4 regions of the uncultured Roseobacter sp. genome follow, and region 4 is predicted to be linked to each of the others. Evidence: riboswitches for the same ligand, from Rfam matches in the RefSeq annotation. Region 4 holds a riboswitch; each other region holds the start of a gene.
The links. A riboswitch is a leader RNA that binds a small molecule or an ion and turns the genes downstream of it on or off. The one in region 4 is predicted to bind cobalamin.

Region 1 (4,208 bases), on a different contig from region 4:
GTTGCAGCCCGTAAGACCAGTACGGCACGCCGCCGATCAGCCGGATCAGGATGCCCTTCGCGCCCGCCAGCGTCTGCTCCACATAGGTATCGACCGAAAGCGGATGTTTCAGCGCCACCAGATTGGCGAGCCGCAATGTGGGCAGTTTGCCCTCTGGCCCGCCGCCCCGCCGCCAGGCTTCCGCGAAAGCACCCAGGTCACTGTCAGAGAACGACAACACCACCAGATCGGCGGGGCTCTGCCCCAGATCCGTTGGCGTCTCGGTCTCCTCCAACCCATGGCTTTCGCGGAAAACGACGTGCATGGGGGGTTACTCTGCGGCCTCGACGGCGCGGGCGCCCAGCACGGACTGAATGGTTGCCACTCTGATATCATCATGTTCGGCAATCACCACCAGACGCCCCTGCCGCGCTTCATCCGGCTGCCACGCACGATCATACTGATACCGGACGCGGGCACCCACCGCCTGCACCAGCAAGCGCATGGGTTTGCCTGCCACAGCGGCATAGCCTTTCACGCGCAGGATGTTGTGCTCATTAGCCAGCACCTCCACCGCGCGCACCAGATCCGCCGGGTCGGTTTGCTCGGGGATATCTACCACGATGCTTTCAAAATCCTCGTGGTCGTGATCATGCGGGCCGTCGTGGTGGCTGGGGCGCGCGTCCATGTCATCCTCCGCCGCCGCTTCGAGGCCGAGAATGATGCGCGGATCCACGATCCCCTCGGCAACCTCAACCACCGGCAAGGGGCGCGGCGCTTCGGCGGCGATGATTTCTTTTGCCTTCTCAACCCCTTCCGGTCCGGCCAGATCGGGCTTGGTCAACAGGATGATGTCAGCGCAGGAAATCTGATCTTCAAAGACCTCGGACAGGGGCGTTTCGTGATCGATGCTCTCATCCGCTGCGCGTTGCGCATCCACCGCCGCCACATTGGGCGCAAAGCGACCCGCCGCCACGGCCTCGGCATCTGCCAGAGCGATCACGCCATCCACGGTGATTTTCGAGCGGATATCCGGCCAGTCAAAGGCCTTCAAGAGCGGTTTCGGCAGCGCCAGACCCGATGTTTCGATCAGGATGTGATCGGGGCGCGGCTCCAGCGCCATCAGCGCCTCGATGGTGGGGATGAAATCATCGGCAACCGTGCAGCAGATGCAGCCGTTGGCCAGTTCCATGATGTTCTCCGCCGGGCAATCGGGGATGGCGCAGGATTTCAGGATGTCGCCGTCGACCCCCACATCGCCAAACTCATTCACCACCACGGCCAGCCGCTTGCCGCCGGGGTTCTGCATCAGTTCGCGGATCAGGGTGGTTTTGCCCGAGCCCAGAAAGCCGGTGATGACGGTCACGGGAAGTTTTGCAAGATCAGTCATGGTCGTTCTCCAGCGGCGGGATGCGCGCGATACAGTTGCGTTTAAAATGGTCGGGGCGCTCGCGCCACGGGATCAGGCCGTCCTGCGTGGCGTTATAGCGGGCCGCCCCATCGATCAGGACGTCCGGATGCGACACTTCATCGATGTTTCCGTAAATATACGTCCACCTGTCGCCACCGCGCAGCGCAATCGTGCAGCCATGGTCACAGTTTTGCAGGCATTCCACGGGTTTCAGGCGAATGCCGGGCGGCATCTCGTTTTGCGCCAAAGTGTCATAAAGGCGTTGCCCCGGACGGCGTTCGTCCTCCGGGATCTCCTGACCGCGCCTGCATTTGACACAGATCAGCAATTCTGTGGCAGGGCCGGTCAAGGCTGTTGCGTCTGTCGTCATAGTGTTTTGTCCCATATGTCATGGGACGTGGGTCAGATGACGAGATGGGCCTGATGGGATCAGGGCTTTCCCGACACCGGAACACCCCGTCCGGTTTCCTCACGTGTCGCTGGCAGGTCTCCCGGCTCACGGATCCCGGCAGCCTGGCTGCCTTCGGTCTGCGCCACCTTCCCGGACCTATGTCCAGTGGTATCGGCAGACCTTTCCGTTCACGGTCGCGGGGGCGGCTGTGCTTCGTCGAAAGCAATCGACTGCACATTCCCTTTTCACTTCAAATCACGAAGCACCAACTGGGATTCAGTTGCGTCAGAACCACGGGCATTGTCAAGCAGAAGCGGGTGTTTCCACCGCGGGCTATGCCTGACCGGTGGTTTGTTTGCTGCGCCAAAGAATGAAAAGACCGGACAGAACGATCAGGCCGCAGCCCAAGAGCACCGACCAGCCGATGTCCTCGCCGAAAAGGACGACACCAAAGCCAATGCCAAAAAGTAGTCGCGTGTACCGGAAGGGCGTGACCGCAGAGACTTCACCGGTGCGCATGGCTTTCATCAGGCTGGTGTAGGCGGCAACGCCCGCTAGCACCGCGCCCAAGAGGCACGCGGACGTCACGGGATCAGGCCGGACAAAGGGCGCCGCTTCCCACAAGAAGAACAGCAGCCCCGCGACGACAACCGATAGAAACCCATAGAGCCCCAGAATGGACGCGCTCAAAGACGCCGGGGCCGCGCGGCTCGCCAGATCGCGCCCGGCAAACCCAAGCATGCCCAAAACGGCCAACAGCGACAGCAGCGAAAAACTGTCTGAACCCGGACGCACGATCACGATCACACCCAGCAACCCGATGAAGATCGCGACCCAGCGTCGTGGCCCCACCTTTTCACCAAAAACCAGGGCAGCAGCAGCCACCACAACCAAGGGGGTGGCTTGCAGGATCACCGTGGCCGACGACAGCGGCGTCAGGGTGATCGCCAGCACGAAAAAGAGACGTCCGGTGATCTCGAAAAAGACCCTTAGCCGCATCGGGCGCGATACCACATCCGGCGTGAAAAGGCTTTCCCGGTTGAGCACGGCCAGACCGGCAAAGACGATAGCACCGCCGAGGCCGAAAAGGATCAGGATTTGACTGACGGGCAGCGTTTGCGACGCCGCTTTGATAAACACGTCTTCGACTGCGAAAGCGGCCATGGCGAGCACCATCCACAGGCTGCCGACAAGGTTCGCCTTGCTGTCGGTTGCAATGCTGGGGGTCACGCGGTCTCCGATGCTGCGATGCGCCAGGACCTAACTGATCCCGGCTCCGCATGACGGATCGCACCGGGCGCGTCAACGGCAATGCAGCAGGCAATGTGTTTTCACAGCGTTCCCCGTGGCGGGGGTCAGGCAGGCGCGTTCCGTTCCGCGATTTGCGCGTCGAACCATGCGGTCAATGCCGCCTCATCAGCTGGAAGCGCTTGGGCCAAATCCCCCGTAAACGCGATGAACGCGGCACGGTTTAGCGCATTCAGACCCACAAGAACCGGGATATCATGGCTCAGCGCTTCTGCGATCACCGGTCGAAACCCGCGACCAGCGGCCTCGTGTTTGCCGAACTTGTTGACGATGAGCAGATCGGCCCCCTTGGCCACTTCGCTGCTGACCAAACCCACGGCCTGTTCCAGCGCTTCGGGATCAAGCCTGCAGCCGGTCGCGGAAGGGCCAAGGCTTTGCGAAATGCGAATGACAGGTCCCTCCGGCAGGAGTTTCACATCCATATCGCAGAGCCCGCCATCGCAGCTGTCGGTATTGACCTGCACGGCACCACACAAGCGATGGCCACGGGTCAGCGCTTTGCGGGCAAAGCCATAAAGCAGCTGATCTGTATCGCCTTTTCCGGGCGCAATCGTATAGGCAATTCTCATGGTCTGACCAAATTATGAAGCGTCGTGGCGCGGGGCGAGCCCCCGCAGGATGATCAACGCGCGGCGGGGATTGTCAACACTGTCTGCGAGGATTTCGAGGGCTGTTTCCTGCGCCGCGTCAGCTTGCCGCGCCAGCATCCCGAGGGTGTCGGACCGCTCTGCGTCGATCACGGCGCGCATGGCCGCCTGGATAAGCGTAGTCTGTCCTGACGTGAGGATTTTCTGCGCCGCTTTTTGTCGGACAGCGGTTGCTGCGTCGCCGATGAAGTCGAGCGCTTGGCCCGCGGGCAAGTGCGCAACGGCTTCGGCGCGGATCAAGGCGTCCGCGTCATTGAGCCCCCTGCTCAGCACGGCAGGATCGGGATCTTGCGAGAGGATGCGAAACGCCGCCATGCGGATCAGCGGGTCACTGTCAGCAAAGCCAGCCTCGGCGGTCTTGCGAAATGCGGCGGCCACCGCCCTGCCCGCCAACGTCTCCCAGGCCGCGCGGCGCACCGTCTCATCGGGGTCATCTACCCGCGCCATCATCGCCTCGGTCAGCTTGCCCCCA
Region 2 (4,208 bases), on a different contig from region 4:
TAGACAAACACCCGTGGTGCGGTCTCCAGCGGGGCCAGGTTCGCCGTAAAGGCTTCAAGCTCGGTCCGGTATCCCTGCACGAGCGCGGTGGCTTTCTCGCTGACGTCGAAAATCGCGCCCAGGTTCAGAAGGTCGTTGTACATATCTTCCATGCTCGCCGCGTCTTTTTCACCGATATGGATGCAGCTTTCGGTCAGCTCGTAAACGTCGATCCCGAAGGGCGCGAGGGTCTCCGGGGTCACGTCGCCGCCCACCTTCATTCCGTAGTTCCAGCCGGCAAAGAAGAAATCCGCATCGGCACCGATCAACACCTCCTTGCTGGGATATTTCGACGACAGTTCCGGTAGCGCCTCGACGCCTGCCGTCATCTCCTGATCGAGGGTTTTCCAGCCGGAAATCCCGGTGTAGCCGACCATCCGGTCTGCAAGCCCCAACACCAGCATCATCTCCGTCAGGTTCACATCATTGGAGACGGCGGCCTTTGGTGCGGTATCAAAGGTCACCGTGCGGTTGCAGCTCTGCACCGTGGTTTCGGCGCCTAGGCCTGTTGCGATGACACTCATCAGCAGGGCGATCAGGGATGGTTTCATTAATGTGGCTCCTTCACTCGGGCAGGTGGAATGAGAAATGTTGGGTGTTGCTGGGCGCGAGCCGCTCGGCGCGTGCATCGACACGGAATGTGGTGGAGACCAGCGCCTCGGTCAGTGCCAGATCGGGCGGACCAAAAGCTCTGGTATGGCCCCGGTCCAGCAACAGGATCGTGTCACAGATGTCAGCGGCCATATTGAGATCGTGCAGCGAGACGACGATCGTCAGATCGAGCTGGCGGATCAGGGCGAGCACTTCCAGCTGATGGCGCACGTCGAGGTGATTGGTGGGCTCATCCAGCACCAGAACCTGTGGCTCCTGTGCCAAAGCGCGCGCGACCATGACCCGTTGCCGTTCACCCCCCGACAGCGTGGCAAGATCGCGGTCCGCGAAAGCCTCCAGATTGAGCTGCGTGATCGCAGCCTCGATGATACTGGCGTCCCGCGCGCCCGCAGACCAAAACCCGCCGTGGTGCGGTGTGCGACCCAGCGCAACGACCTCGCGGACCGTCAAGCCAAAGAGGGATATGTGCTCCTGCAACACTGCCGCCACCCTGCGGGCGGCCATGCGGGGGGGCACGGCCCAGATATCTTCCCCGGCGACAAAGATATGCCCGGTCGAGGGGCGCTGGTAGCGGTAGATCAGTCGCAGCAATGTCGATTTACCGGCCCCGTTTGGACCAACCACGCCCAGCACCCGCCCGGCCTCCACGCGAAAACTGGTGGGGTGCAACAGCAACGGATCAGGCCCGCGGGGCGCCCAGCTGATGTTCTCAGCAACAAGTTCGGCGGCGCTCACGAGACCCGCTCGGTGCTGTCTTCCAGCGCGATGATCGCTGCCGGTACACGGGCCAGCGTTGTCTTGCGCAGCTTTCCGGGACGATCCACCGAAGAACACCAGCCGTCCTCCAGCAGGGCATATTGTCGGGCGAATGCCACGAGATCGTCGATGTCCGCGTCGGGCTCGATATCGCCGAAGAGATAGGTCGCTTTGCGCGAGCCGTGATAGGCGACGGTACAGGGCCGTGCGCAGCCCGCCATGCAGGCCACGCCGGAGATCTCGAAATCCTCGGTGACCGTGTCGCCCGCCGCTGCAATCGCGGCACGCAGCCTGACGATCAGCTCATAGCCGGGACGGCACGCGCTGCCCTCATGTCGGCACGATGTGCATATTGTAATTCTGTGAGTTGGTTGTCCCATGTCGCCCTCCGCGAAGATGCAGGGCGTGCAGCAGGCATGTCACTCTTGACGGGTTGACCCGTAAAACCATCATGGCCTCCTGTCCGGACGCCCCGCCCGGGTTGAAGTTGCATCAATGATGGCAGGTCTCCTGACTCGCGGGTCCGGGCTCGCCCGATCCTTCCCGAACGCGGTGGCGTTCAGTGGTGATCATCGGGGTCGCTCGCCGCTCACAGTTGCGGGGGCAGTCACGGATTTGGTGCCAAGTGGCGCGTCCTCACCGTATTCCCTTTTCATCCCGGTTGTGCATTTCGCAGCCGGGAACCATCGCAGGGACAGTCCGACAGAAGGTCTCCACCGTCAAGTGACATTCACACATTGGCTGTCAGAAAACAGTTGGGGAGCGGCTTTGGTGAGCTGACAGGTTTTTGGACCTGCGTTAGCGACTGTCCGAGAGTCGCGGCACCAGAAGGGTCACCCTGCATCGGCCTGCGTTGCTGCTTGTGGCAGAAGATACCAGTCCGAGCATGGCGGCGGCGTTCGGGTGCGGACCGCGCAATTATATGCCTCTGACAGATGCGCATCCGTCATCACAAGATCGGTCCGGCCGTCCGCGATGATACGGCCGGATTTCATCAAGACGATTTGATCGGCGAACATGGCGGAGAGGTTGAGATCGTGCATTACCGCGACGACACCGCCACCCGCATCTGCGTAGTCCCGGGCGATGCGCATGACCTCAAGCTGATGACCGATGTCCAGGCTTGAGACCGGCTCATCCAGCAGCATCCAGCGCGGCTGCGCATCTATCACCGGATCCCAGACTTGGCAGAGCACCCGCGCCAGTTGGACACGTTGTTGCTCGCCGCCCGACAGTTCCTGGTAAAAGCGCTGTGCGTAGCCGGCGAGGCCAACCCGCGCGAGGGCCCGGTCTGGCAGATGCGCATCCGCCGATACCCCTTGACCGAGGCCAAGCCGCACCACTTCGATGGCCTGAAAAGGAAACGACATGGGCGTCGATTGCGGCAGGACGGCACGGAAGCTGGCCAGTTGCCACGCCGGTGTTGTCGCAATGTCGTAGCCTGCCAGGGTGATCTCGCCGTCACAGGGGGTCTCGCCAGTCAGGGTTTTGAGCAGGCTGGTTTTGCCGGAGCCGTTGGGCCCGACAATCGCGGTCAGCACGCCGGGTTGCGCGCTGAAGTTAAGGTTCTCCAGAATGGTTTTGCGCCCGTATCTCAGGGTGACGTTCCGCGCGCTGATCATCTTACAAATCCACCACATTGCGGCGGCGCAGGAGGATCCACAAAAAGAATGGTGCGCCGAGCACGGCGGTGACGATGCCAATTGGCAATTCTGCAGGCGCGACGACAAAGCGTGATATGATATCGGCAAGCAACAGCAGGCTTGCGCCCAGCAGCGCGGAGTTGATCAGCAACCCGTGATGATCCGGACCCGTGGCCAGCCGCAGCAGATGCGGCACGACGATCCCGACAAACCCGATGCCGCCCGAAACCGCGACAGCAGCCCCGGTGGCGGCGCTGACCGCAAGAATGGCGATATTCTTGATACGTTGCACGTTGATCCCGATGTGGTGGGCCGAGGCTTCGCCAAGTGCGAGACCGTTCAGACCTCGGGCGAGAGTGGTGGCGATCAGGGTGGCCAGCAGGATGACGGGCCCCGCAATTGCAACCTTGGCCCAGGTGCTGCCCGAGAGCGATCCGAGCTGCCAGAAGGTGAGCTCACGCAGTTGCATATCATCCGCGTGGAAGATCAGCAGGCCAGAGAGCGCGCCGGTGAGGGCGGCAAGGGCGATCCCCGCCAGCAGCATGGTCGCCACCGATGTCCGCCCGGACCGCGTGGCCACGGCATAGAGCAGCATCATCGATGCCCAAGCGCCGACAAAGGCCATGACCGGCAGCAATGCATCTCCGAGGTAGGTCGCAATGCCAAGGGGCAGGGCGGTTCCCACAACGATGGCGAGCAGCGCACCGAGGCCTGCGCCTGCGCTGACACCCAAAAGCCCCGGGTCGGCCAGCGGATTGCGAAAGAGGCCCTGCATGACGGCGCCGGACACCGCCAGGGCGGCGCCGACGCAGGCGCCCAGCAAAGTGCGCGGCGCGCGGATGTCCCAGAGGATCACCGCGTCGGTTGCCGATGTGCCCTGACCGATCGCGAGGCCCCAGAGCGCCTGCCATAGCGATGTGCCGGATGCTCCTACCGCCAGGCTGGTGACACAGACCACGATCAGACCCATTGCCAGAACGCCGTGCAGCTGACGCGCGCGTTGGCGACGGTCCACGCTCACCGATAAGCTTTGGTCGGCGAGCGCCACTGCCTCAGCCCGCCGCGTCGAGCGCGCTGTGAAGGGTGCGGACGGCTTGCGCGGTGCGCGGGCCAAAGCCGAGCAGCAAGAGACCATCCATGCGCACCACGGCCTTTTCC
Region 3 (4,208 bases), on a different contig from region 4:
TTTCAGCGCCGTCCTCCGGCACCGGCAAGACAACGGTGATGTTGGGGCTGCTGCGGGCGCTGGCAGAGGACGGATTGCAGGTGCAGCCGTTCAAATCCGGGCCCGATTACATCGACCCGGCGTTTCATCACGCCGCCAGTGGTCGGGCGTCGTTCAACCTCGACAGCTGGGCGATGGGGCCGGATCTGCTGGCGGCGATCTCTCGTCAGGCGCTTGGCGCGGACATCTGCGTCGCCGAAGGCTCCATGGGCCTCTATGACGGGGTCGCCACCCGCGGACAAAGCGGGTTCGGCAGCAGTGCTGAGACCGCGCAGCGCATGGGCTGGCCCGTGGTGCTGATCGTCGACGTCAGCGGGCAGGCGCAATCGGCGGCGGCCACGGCGCTGGGGTTTCAGGCTTACAACCCGCAGGTGCCTTTTGCTGGCGTGATCCTGAACCGTTGTGCATCGCCCCGTCACGAGCGGCTCGCGCGGCTGGGCATGGAAAACGCGGGCGTCAATGTGCTGGGCGTGCTGCCGAGGCGCGGCGATCTGACCCTGCCGGAACGGCACCTCGGGCTCATTCAGGCGGTGGAGCACCCGGATCTGGAGGTCGCTATCGCCGGATACGCGACATTCCTGCGCGAGCATGTCGACATCAGCGCCATTCGGGATGCAGCGAAAGGGCAACTGCCAGAGCACGCCGGCGCACAGTTGCCGGTGCCGCCCGCGCAACGGATCGCCCTGGCGCGGGATGCGGCCTTTTCCTTCACCTATCCGCATGTGCTGGAAGGCTGGCGCCGGGCGGGCGCCGAAATCCTGCCGTTCTCGCCTCTGGCCAATGAGGCTCCTGACGCAACGGCCGATCTGATCTGGCTGCCCGGCGGCTACCCGGAACTGCACGGTGGAACATTAGCTGCGGCGGATAACTTCCTGTCTGGCATCAGAAAACATGCAAAAACGCGCCCCGTGCATGGGGAATGCGGTGGCTATATGGCCTTGGGCGATACGCTGATCGACAAGGAAGGCACGCACCACAGGATGGCGGGCCTGCTGGGTCTGGTGACCAGCTATGAAAAACGCAAATTCCACCTGGGCTACCGCCGCGCGGTGTTGGACGCGCCCTTGCCGGGATATACGCCCGGTGCCGCGCTCAGAGGCCACGAGTTCCACTATTCAACCATACTCGAACAACCGGACGCACCGCTGGCGCAGGTGGCGGATGCGGATGGCAACCCGGTGCCTGAGACCGGATCGTACCGGGGCAATGTCTCCGGCACCTTTTTTCACCTCATCACGGCGGAGGAGGGTGCGTGACCGGTTTCGTCAGCTTCGTGGGCTCCGGCCCCGGTGATCCCGAACTACTGACCCTCAAGGCGGTCGACCGGCTGAAGCGTGCGGATGCGGTGCTTTTTGACGATCTCTCCTCGGGGCCGATCCTGAGCCATGCGCGATCGGGTGCCGATCTGGTGGGCGTGGGCAAACGCGCGGGCAGGCCATCGCCCAAGCAACATCACGTCAGCCGGTTGCTGGTGGAATATGCACAGATGGATCAACGCGTGGTGCGGCTGAAATCCGGGGACAGCGGCCTTTTTGGCCGTCTCGAAGAGGAGCTGGTGGCCCTGCGGGAGGCAGGTATCCCCTATGAGATCATCCCGGGCATTCCCTCCGCCTGTGCGGCCGCGGCGGCGGCGGGCATTCCGCTGACCCGGCGGCTGACGGCCCGCCGCGTGCAGTTTGTCACCGGCCATGATGTGTCGGGGCAATTGCCTGAAGATCTGGACCTTGACGCACTGGCAGATCCGTCCGCCTCCACGGTGGTTTTCATGGGCAAGCGGACCTTCCCACGGCTGCTTGAGGCGCTGACCCGGAAAGGGCTGCCAAAAGATACACCGGCGATTCTCGCGGAAAGCGTCAGCGGTCCGGATCAGCAGATCACCCGATCCACCGTGTCGGAACTGGCGGAACAACTGGCGCAGGATGTCGGAGAAAAACCGGCTTTGATCCTCTATGGGCCGTTTGCTGAGAGTTGAAAGTCGCTTTTTTGTTGTTCGGGCCGGAGCATCAGCGATAGGACTAGAAATACGGTGCCACATTCTGTGGCTGAAAAGGGAATTGGGTGAAAGGCCCGAACTGCCCCCGCAACTGTAAGCGGCGAGCGCAACGGAAAGACCCACTGGCCGCAAGGCCGGGAAGGACCCGCGCGCCGTGACCCGCAAGTCAGGAGACCTGCCGTCCCAACCCATAACCCGTTTGCAAACGGATCAGACGCTGCCGGAGGGGCAGCACAGAAAGGACAAAAACATGCATATCGAACCCGGGATCGTAGATGGTGCCAAAATGGCCTTCGCCTATGCCACCGCAGCGGGTGCGGCGGGCTATACCGCCAAGCTCGCGCTGAAGGATCTCAAGGACCACTCCGTCGGATCCTTTGCCGTGCGCACGGCGCTGGCGACCATCGGAACGTTCATCTTCTTTGAGGTGCTGCCGCATTTCCCCGTGGGCGTCTCTGAAGTGCACTTCATTCTGGGCACCACGCTGTTTTTGCTGATGGGCGCGGCACCTGCCGCGCTGGGGCTTGCCCTCGGTCTGCTGGTTCAGGGCACCTTCTTCGCGCCCAGCGATCTGCCGATGTTCTTTGTGAATGTGACCACCTTGCTTGTACCGCTCTTTGCGATCTCGGCGCTGGCGCAGAGGTTCATTCCCGAGCATAAAGCCTATGTTGATCTGGCCTATGCAGACGTCTTCAAACTGTCCGCGATGTATCAGGGCGGTGTTGTCGCCTGGGTCGCATTCTGGGCCTTCTATGGTCAAGGTGTCGGCGCCGAGACGTTCCAGTCGGTCCTGACCTTCGGGGCGGCCTATATGCTGGTTGTGATCATCGAACCGATTGCCGACCTTGCTGTGCTGGCCAGCGCCAAGGCCATGCGCGCGAACAAGGCCACAGGTCTCTTTACCCAGCGCCTCTTCAACGCGGCGTAAACCGCTGCTAGACAACCGTCCCGGATCCCTCCGTGGGGTCCGGGGTTTTTTGTGAGGGTTGCACAGTGATCGACACGCTCTGGCTTATCGGGATCGGCACCGGATCCCCCGATCATATGACCGGGCAAGGGATGGCGGCCCTGCGCGACGCGGCGGTCATTCTGGTGCCGCACAAGGGCGCGGGTAAAGACGATCTGGCAACCCTACGGCACCGGATCATCGACGTCAGCGGGTCGCAGGCCGAGATCATTCCCTTTGACTACCCGGTGCGGGACCCGGACCTGCCTTATGCAGAACGTGTGGCGCGCTGGCACGACCAGATCGCCCGGCGCTGGCAGGCCGCTGTGGCAGGAACCAACATCAAAGGGCCGGTGGCGCTGCTGGTCTGGGGCGATCCCTCGCTCTACGACAGCACCATCCGCATTGCGCAGCGATTGGATCCCAAACCCGATATCCGCGTGGTGCCGGGCATCACCGCCGTTCAGGCGCTGACCGCCGCCCATGCGCTGCCGCTCAATACGGTGAACGGCCCCGTTCTGATCACCACCGGGCGGCGTCTGCGCGACCACGGCTGGCCGGAGGGTGCAGAGCGGGTGGTGGTGATGCTGGACGGCGAGGCCAGTTTCCAAACGCTGGACCGCAGCGATCTGCACATCTGGTGGGGCGCCTATCTGGGCATGCCGGAGCAAATCCTGGATCGCGGCAAGCTCGTTGATGTGGCGGCACGCATCGTGGCGATGCGGGCCGAGGCACGCGCGCGTCACGGCTGGATCATGGATACCTATTTGCTCAGCACCTGCGACTGAACCCGTTGCGCCGCTACTTCTTTGCGGCCGCCGCAGCCTGTTGTTCCGCGATATGCTGGTCCACCGCACTTGACGCCGCCGCTTGAACTGCGGCTTTTTCATTCTCTTCAAGGCTTTCAATATCTTCCATGCCCGGGATTTCGACCCGCACCTCACGCCGCGCAAATTCGATCCCATTGGCTTTGAACTCATTGCGCACACGGTTGTAGATTTCCTTGCGGATGGTGAATTGCGTGCCCGGCTTGGCCATGAATTTACCGCGCATCACGATGCCCACATCATCAAACTGGAACACGCCCTGGCTTTTGAAGGGCTCCAGGAAATCATCCTTGAACAGCGGGTCTTCCAGCATCTCCGCGCCGATCTTCTTGAAGATCTTTTTGACCCGGTTGGGATCGGTATCGAAGGGCACGGTGAACATCAGTTTCATGATCACCCAGTC
Region 4 (4,208 bases):
CGCAGGACTTCCCGCTCGACTGCGGCGCGCACGAAACGCGATTTGGCGATCTCCCGGGAGGAAAACCTCTTCACTTCGGTGGCGCGTTGCGGGCGGATCAGCAAGAGATCAAGCGTGGCAAGCCGGTTGAACGCGTCCCGCACGGGCTGCCGGGACACGCCGAATTGGGCGGCGATGTCGGCCTCGGAGATTTTATCACCGGGTCTTAGACGGAGCGACAGGATTTCCTGGTGAAGATGGTCAAAGATGTCATCGACACTTGTGCGCCGCTCGCCGAGTTGTGTTGCCTGAGCCATTGCATCATCTCCATGGTCTTTCCGGACTTCAAAAGGTCATATCGAAACACTATCGGGAACAAAACAGAGGCGTTCATGTTGTCGTTCTCTCTTTCCCTCGCGAGCTTGACCAGGTTTCGCGATACATATCACACTGGTATACCAGTTAAATGACTAGTATACCAGTGTGAGTGAAAACGGAAAAGGACAGCGCATGAAACTTGCAGGGCAAACGGCGATCATTACCGGCGGTGGTCGGGACATCGGACAGGCCGCCGCCATTAAACTGGCTGCGGAAGGGGCAAATGTGGCCATCAATTATTATTCCAGCAGTGCCGGAGCGGATGCCGCGGTGGAGCAGATCAAAGCGCAGGGAGGGCAGGCCTTCGCGCTTAAGGGTGATCTGACCAAGGTGGAGGATGTCGACGCGCTTGTTGCCCAGACAGTCGATGAGTTTGGCGGGATCAACGTGCTCGTCAACAATGCCGGAGGCCTGATCGCCCGCAAGACTGTGTCGGAGATGCCGCTCGAACACTGGAACGCAGTGATGGACCTGAACCTGACGAGCACATTCATGATGACGAAGGCGTGCCTTCAGCACATGAATACCGGAACCATCGTAAACCTGGCAAGCCAGGCCGGACGCGATGGCGGTGGGTCCGGTGCGGTGGCTTATGCCACGTCAAAAGGTGCGGTTATGACCATGACCCGCGCGCTGGCCAAGGAGTTGGGGCCGAACATCCGGGTCAACGCCTTGTGTCCTGGCATGATCGACACCGATTTTCATAATGTGCATACGCCCGATGCGGGCCGACGCGGGTATGAAGCAGCCGCACCGGTGAAACGACAGGGCAATACCGATGATACGGCCAACCTGATCTTGTTCCTCGCCTGTGCGGATTCTGCGTTCATCACCGGCACAAACATCGACATCAACGGCGGGATGGTATTCTCCTGACCGCTTCTGAAAGGATCTGACATGTCTGAATTTCCGATTGTTTCGACGGCAGAAAACGTGACCCGGCAGGTCCTTTCGGATCATCCGGAGCTGATGGTGGTGGCTTTCCGTTTCGGCCAAGAAGGCGCCATTGGCGCGCTCCACAATCACCCCCACGTTCAGTCGACCTATGTTGAAAGTGGCCGGTTCCAGTTCACTCTTGGCGATGAAGTACGCGAGGTCGGGCCGGGGGATAGTTTTGTTATTCCGTCCGGGATGAAGCATGGGTGCGTCTGTCTGGAACCCGGCACGCTGGTCGATTGCTTCACACCACGCCGGGAAGATTTTCTCTGAGCTGACACCCGCAGGGCGACCTAAACAGCCTTCTTGATAGGTCCGGTTTGTCCCGAATGCCGACCTTATCCCCTGCGATATTGACCGGTGATCCCCGTGAAAGTGCTTACATGCCCTCTTCGAGCGCAAAACCGGCAAAAGCCCCGTTTGGAGCTGACGGCTGTACCTTAAATCAAGGCGACATTGCTAAGCTAGAGTGGGGTCGGCCCAGCAGCAATCAGCTCGTTGCGCTTTCGGATGTGGCCGGGTCATCCTTGCAGCCCCAGCGGTCCGCAAACACCAGATCCGCCAGCGGTAACCGTTTGCGCCAACCTTTTGCCTCCAGCTCAGGGATTTCATGCAAGGCGTCCACATGGCCCAGACACAGATAGGCCACCGGCACCACGCGATCGGGCAGATCCAGAACGGTGCGGATGTCGTCCTCGCGAAAAATGCTGACCCAGCCAACGCCAATGCCCTCGGCCCGAGCCGCGAGCCAAAGGTTTTGCACCGCGCAGACGGTTGAATAAAGGTCCATCTCCGAATTGTGGGTACGGCCCAGAACGACCGGCCCGGCCCGCTCCCGATCGCAGGTGATGCATAGATTCACCGGCGCTTCGAGGATACCTTCGAGCTTAAGTGCTGAATAAACCGGGCGGCGGTCGGCGGGAAACATGGTCACGGCCTCGGCATTGGCGCGCGCAAAGGCGGTTTGCATCTGCGCCTTCACCTCTGCATCGCGGATCACGATAAAGTTCCATGGCTGCATGAACCCGACCGAAGGCGCGTGATGGGCGGCATCGAGAAGCCGCATCAAAACGGCCTCCTCGATGGGGCGGGGGGTGAATTGACTTCGCACATCGCGACGGGTGTGAATGGCGCGGTAGACAGCGGCCTTTTCTTCAGCAGAAAACGGCCCCGTCGGGGCAGGAACGGGTGGCAACATGACATATCCCCTGTCACAGACACTGGCCGCCCGGTGACCATCGGGAAGCCCTGATATGTCTGGCCGGTCTTCTGACTTGGCATCACCTGGGGCTGCGCCTTCTCGACCGAAGCCAATGGCACGATGCAGCGCCATCCACCTTACAGCGTTGGGCACGTTGCGGAGTTCCACCGCATTCCCGATTCTCTCACCTTACCGTTTGCAAGGCAGGGCAAGCACCAGACTGTTGGAGGCTAGCATTCCGTGAGACGGGTCACAATCAGTGTTCGCTGAAAGTCGCTTTGCCGGGGCGCTTGTAGGTTGAAGCTGATGTTTGAAACTTCCTGGTTGCTGATCTTGATCCGTTGTTCCGAAACCTAGAACAACTGTGAAAATTTGACCCTCCCCAGTATTATAAAAGTTCGAGATCGGGCGGTCCCTAGGGCGCTATCAGGTTCATCTTCTAGGCGTGGCTGCGAAGTCGCGAAAAGATGCGCACCTTCGATGTTAAAACAACGCACCCTGCAGGACATCTTTAAAAATTTTAGCAACATGGCCTGCCGGTACTCACCAGACTGGTAATGCAGAATAAAAGGGGCGCCGAATTCAGGGTTGAGGTGGTCGGATTGAGGCCGCTGATAAGCGGCCCCAAAACAACTCGGCTTACTCTTTATCAGGAGGGTTGGCGTCGTGCCTTTACCACTCCGAACATTCCAAAGCCCGCGAGCAGCAGGAGCGCGCTTGCGGGAAGTGGAACAGGTGCAATTTCAGGGCTGGTATTTGCCACACCGAACTGCGCGCCGGTAAGATCGGGGGCGTTGAAAATGCTGGTCAACGCGCCGGCAAGGGTGCCGGTGATTTCAAGGCCGATCCCCCCTTGTGCCGTACCGAAGGAAAAGAGGTCGAGGCCGGTCGGCCCACCAATCACGTCTCCGAACACGGTTTCCGCCAAGGTGTCGATCACAAAGTTGCCGACAGTGACCTCGACATCATCGGTGGTGTCCAAGGTGAACAACGTGACGCCGCTGCCGTCGTGGAGGATCTCAAGTCCCCCGCCGGCCGTGGAACCACCTGTGATGGGGAAGGTAAAGGTCGCCCCGGTCGCCGTCGCTGTTCCAAACGGTGCACCGCCAAGCCCTAGTGTCGTAAGCGGGGCGGTTACTGTCACGGTTGTCTCACCGCCGTTGATTGTCGCCGCGTTGGCAGCACCGGTTGCTAACGCCAGGCCTAGGCCCAGGGTGAGTAGTAGCTTTCTCATTTCGTTCATCCTCTCCGTTGATATGGTGAAAGTTGTTGGTATTGCCGATCCGAACACGTGCGCCCTGTCGATGACGGTTTTGACGATCATCACGTTTTGTCTGGCCTCCGAAATCTGCGGCCACTGCGGTAGTGAAACTGTCCGTAACCGGTAAAGCTTCGGCCAATACTGGCCGAACATTGCAGCCGCGACAGACAACAGGCCGAGCCCCCGGCAAAGGCAGCTGATTTGACAAGTAATGTGCACTTCATGCGGTTTTCCAAAATCGTGTGCATATTTCACACGAGCAGAAAGGTAGCTGAGCCTTTGCGCTATGCAAGGTTTTCGTGGAATTTTTTCACACATTGTCGGTATTCCGCCTAAAATCAGACCGATCAAGGCAGTCATCGCAGCGATTCCCAGGACCGCTCATTTGGTTCACCGTTGATGAGATCTGAAATCTTTGCCGGTGCTAACGACTATTTTCGCCAGGTGCGCACC

Region 1: it holds a riboswitch for cobalamin, as region 4 does, so the genes downstream of both, Q1A20_RS00310 (DUF1636 domain-containing protein) here and bluB (5,6-dimethylbenzimidazole synthase) in region 4, are expected to answer to the same signal.
Region 2: it holds a riboswitch for cobalamin, as region 4 does, so the genes downstream of both, Q1A20_RS19180 (DUF1636 domain-containing protein) here and bluB (5,6-dimethylbenzimidazole synthase) in region 4, are expected to answer to the same signal.
Region 3: it holds a riboswitch for cobalamin, as region 4 does, so the genes downstream of both, Q1A20_RS00245 (energy-coupling factor ABC transporter permease) here and bluB (5,6-dimethylbenzimidazole synthase) in region 4, are expected to answer to the same signal.

Annotation. Positions count from the first base shown of each region.
Region 1 covers NZ_CANMXR010000001.1:65,025-69,232, forward strand. Annotated here, with positions in the region: gene cobN (cobaltochelatase subunit CobN) at 1-304, opposite strand, end outside; gene cobW (cobalamin biosynthesis protein CobW) at 311-1,369, opposite strand; gene Q1A20_RS00310 (DUF1636 domain-containing protein) at 1,362-1,760, opposite strand; cobalamin riboswitch at 1,854-2,066, opposite strand; gene Q1A20_RS00315 (DMT family transporter) at 2,115-3,011, opposite strand; gene Q1A20_RS00320 (DUF2478 domain-containing protein) at 3,137-3,658, opposite strand; gene Q1A20_RS00325 (HEAT repeat domain-containing protein) at 3,671-4,208, opposite strand, start outside.
Region 2 covers NZ_CANMXR010000010.1:16,324-20,531, forward strand. Annotated here, with positions in the region: gene Q1A20_RS19170 (ABC transporter substrate-binding protein) at 1-590, opposite strand, end outside; gene Q1A20_RS19175 (ABC transporter ATP-binding protein) at 604-1,386, opposite strand; gene Q1A20_RS19180 (DUF1636 domain-containing protein) at 1,383-1,787, opposite strand; cobalamin riboswitch at 1,890-2,110, opposite strand; gene Q1A20_RS19185 (heme ABC transporter ATP-binding protein) at 2,241-3,029, opposite strand; gene Q1A20_RS19190 (iron ABC transporter permease) at 3,031-4,098, opposite strand; gene Q1A20_RS19195 (hemin ABC transporter substrate-binding protein) at 4,103-4,208, opposite strand, start outside.
Region 3 covers NZ_CANMXR010000001.1:51,495-55,702, reverse strand. Annotated here, with positions in the region: gene Q1A20_RS00255 (cobyrinate a,c-diamide synthase) at 1-1,295, shown strand, start outside; gene cobA (uroporphyrinogen-III C-methyltransferase) at 1,292-2,011, shown strand; cobalamin riboswitch at 2,047-2,230, shown strand; gene Q1A20_RS00245 (energy-coupling factor ABC transporter permease) at 2,283-2,960, shown strand; gene cobF (precorrin-6A synthase (deacetylating)) at 3,026-3,766, shown strand; gene Q1A20_RS00235 (mechanosensitive ion channel family protein) at 3,780-4,208, opposite strand, start outside.
Region 4 covers NZ_CANMXR010000004.1:230,780-234,987, forward strand. Annotated here, with positions in the region: gene Q1A20_RS10190 (GntR family transcriptional regulator) at 1-296, opposite strand, end outside; gene Q1A20_RS10195 (SDR family oxidoreductase) at 490-1,233, shown strand; gene Q1A20_RS10200 (cupin domain-containing protein) at 1,255-1,566, shown strand; gene bluB (5,6-dimethylbenzimidazole synthase) at 1,784-2,491, opposite strand; cobalamin riboswitch at 2,535-2,729, opposite strand; gene Q1A20_RS10210 (VPLPA-CTERM sorting domain-containing protein) at 3,144-4,115, opposite strand.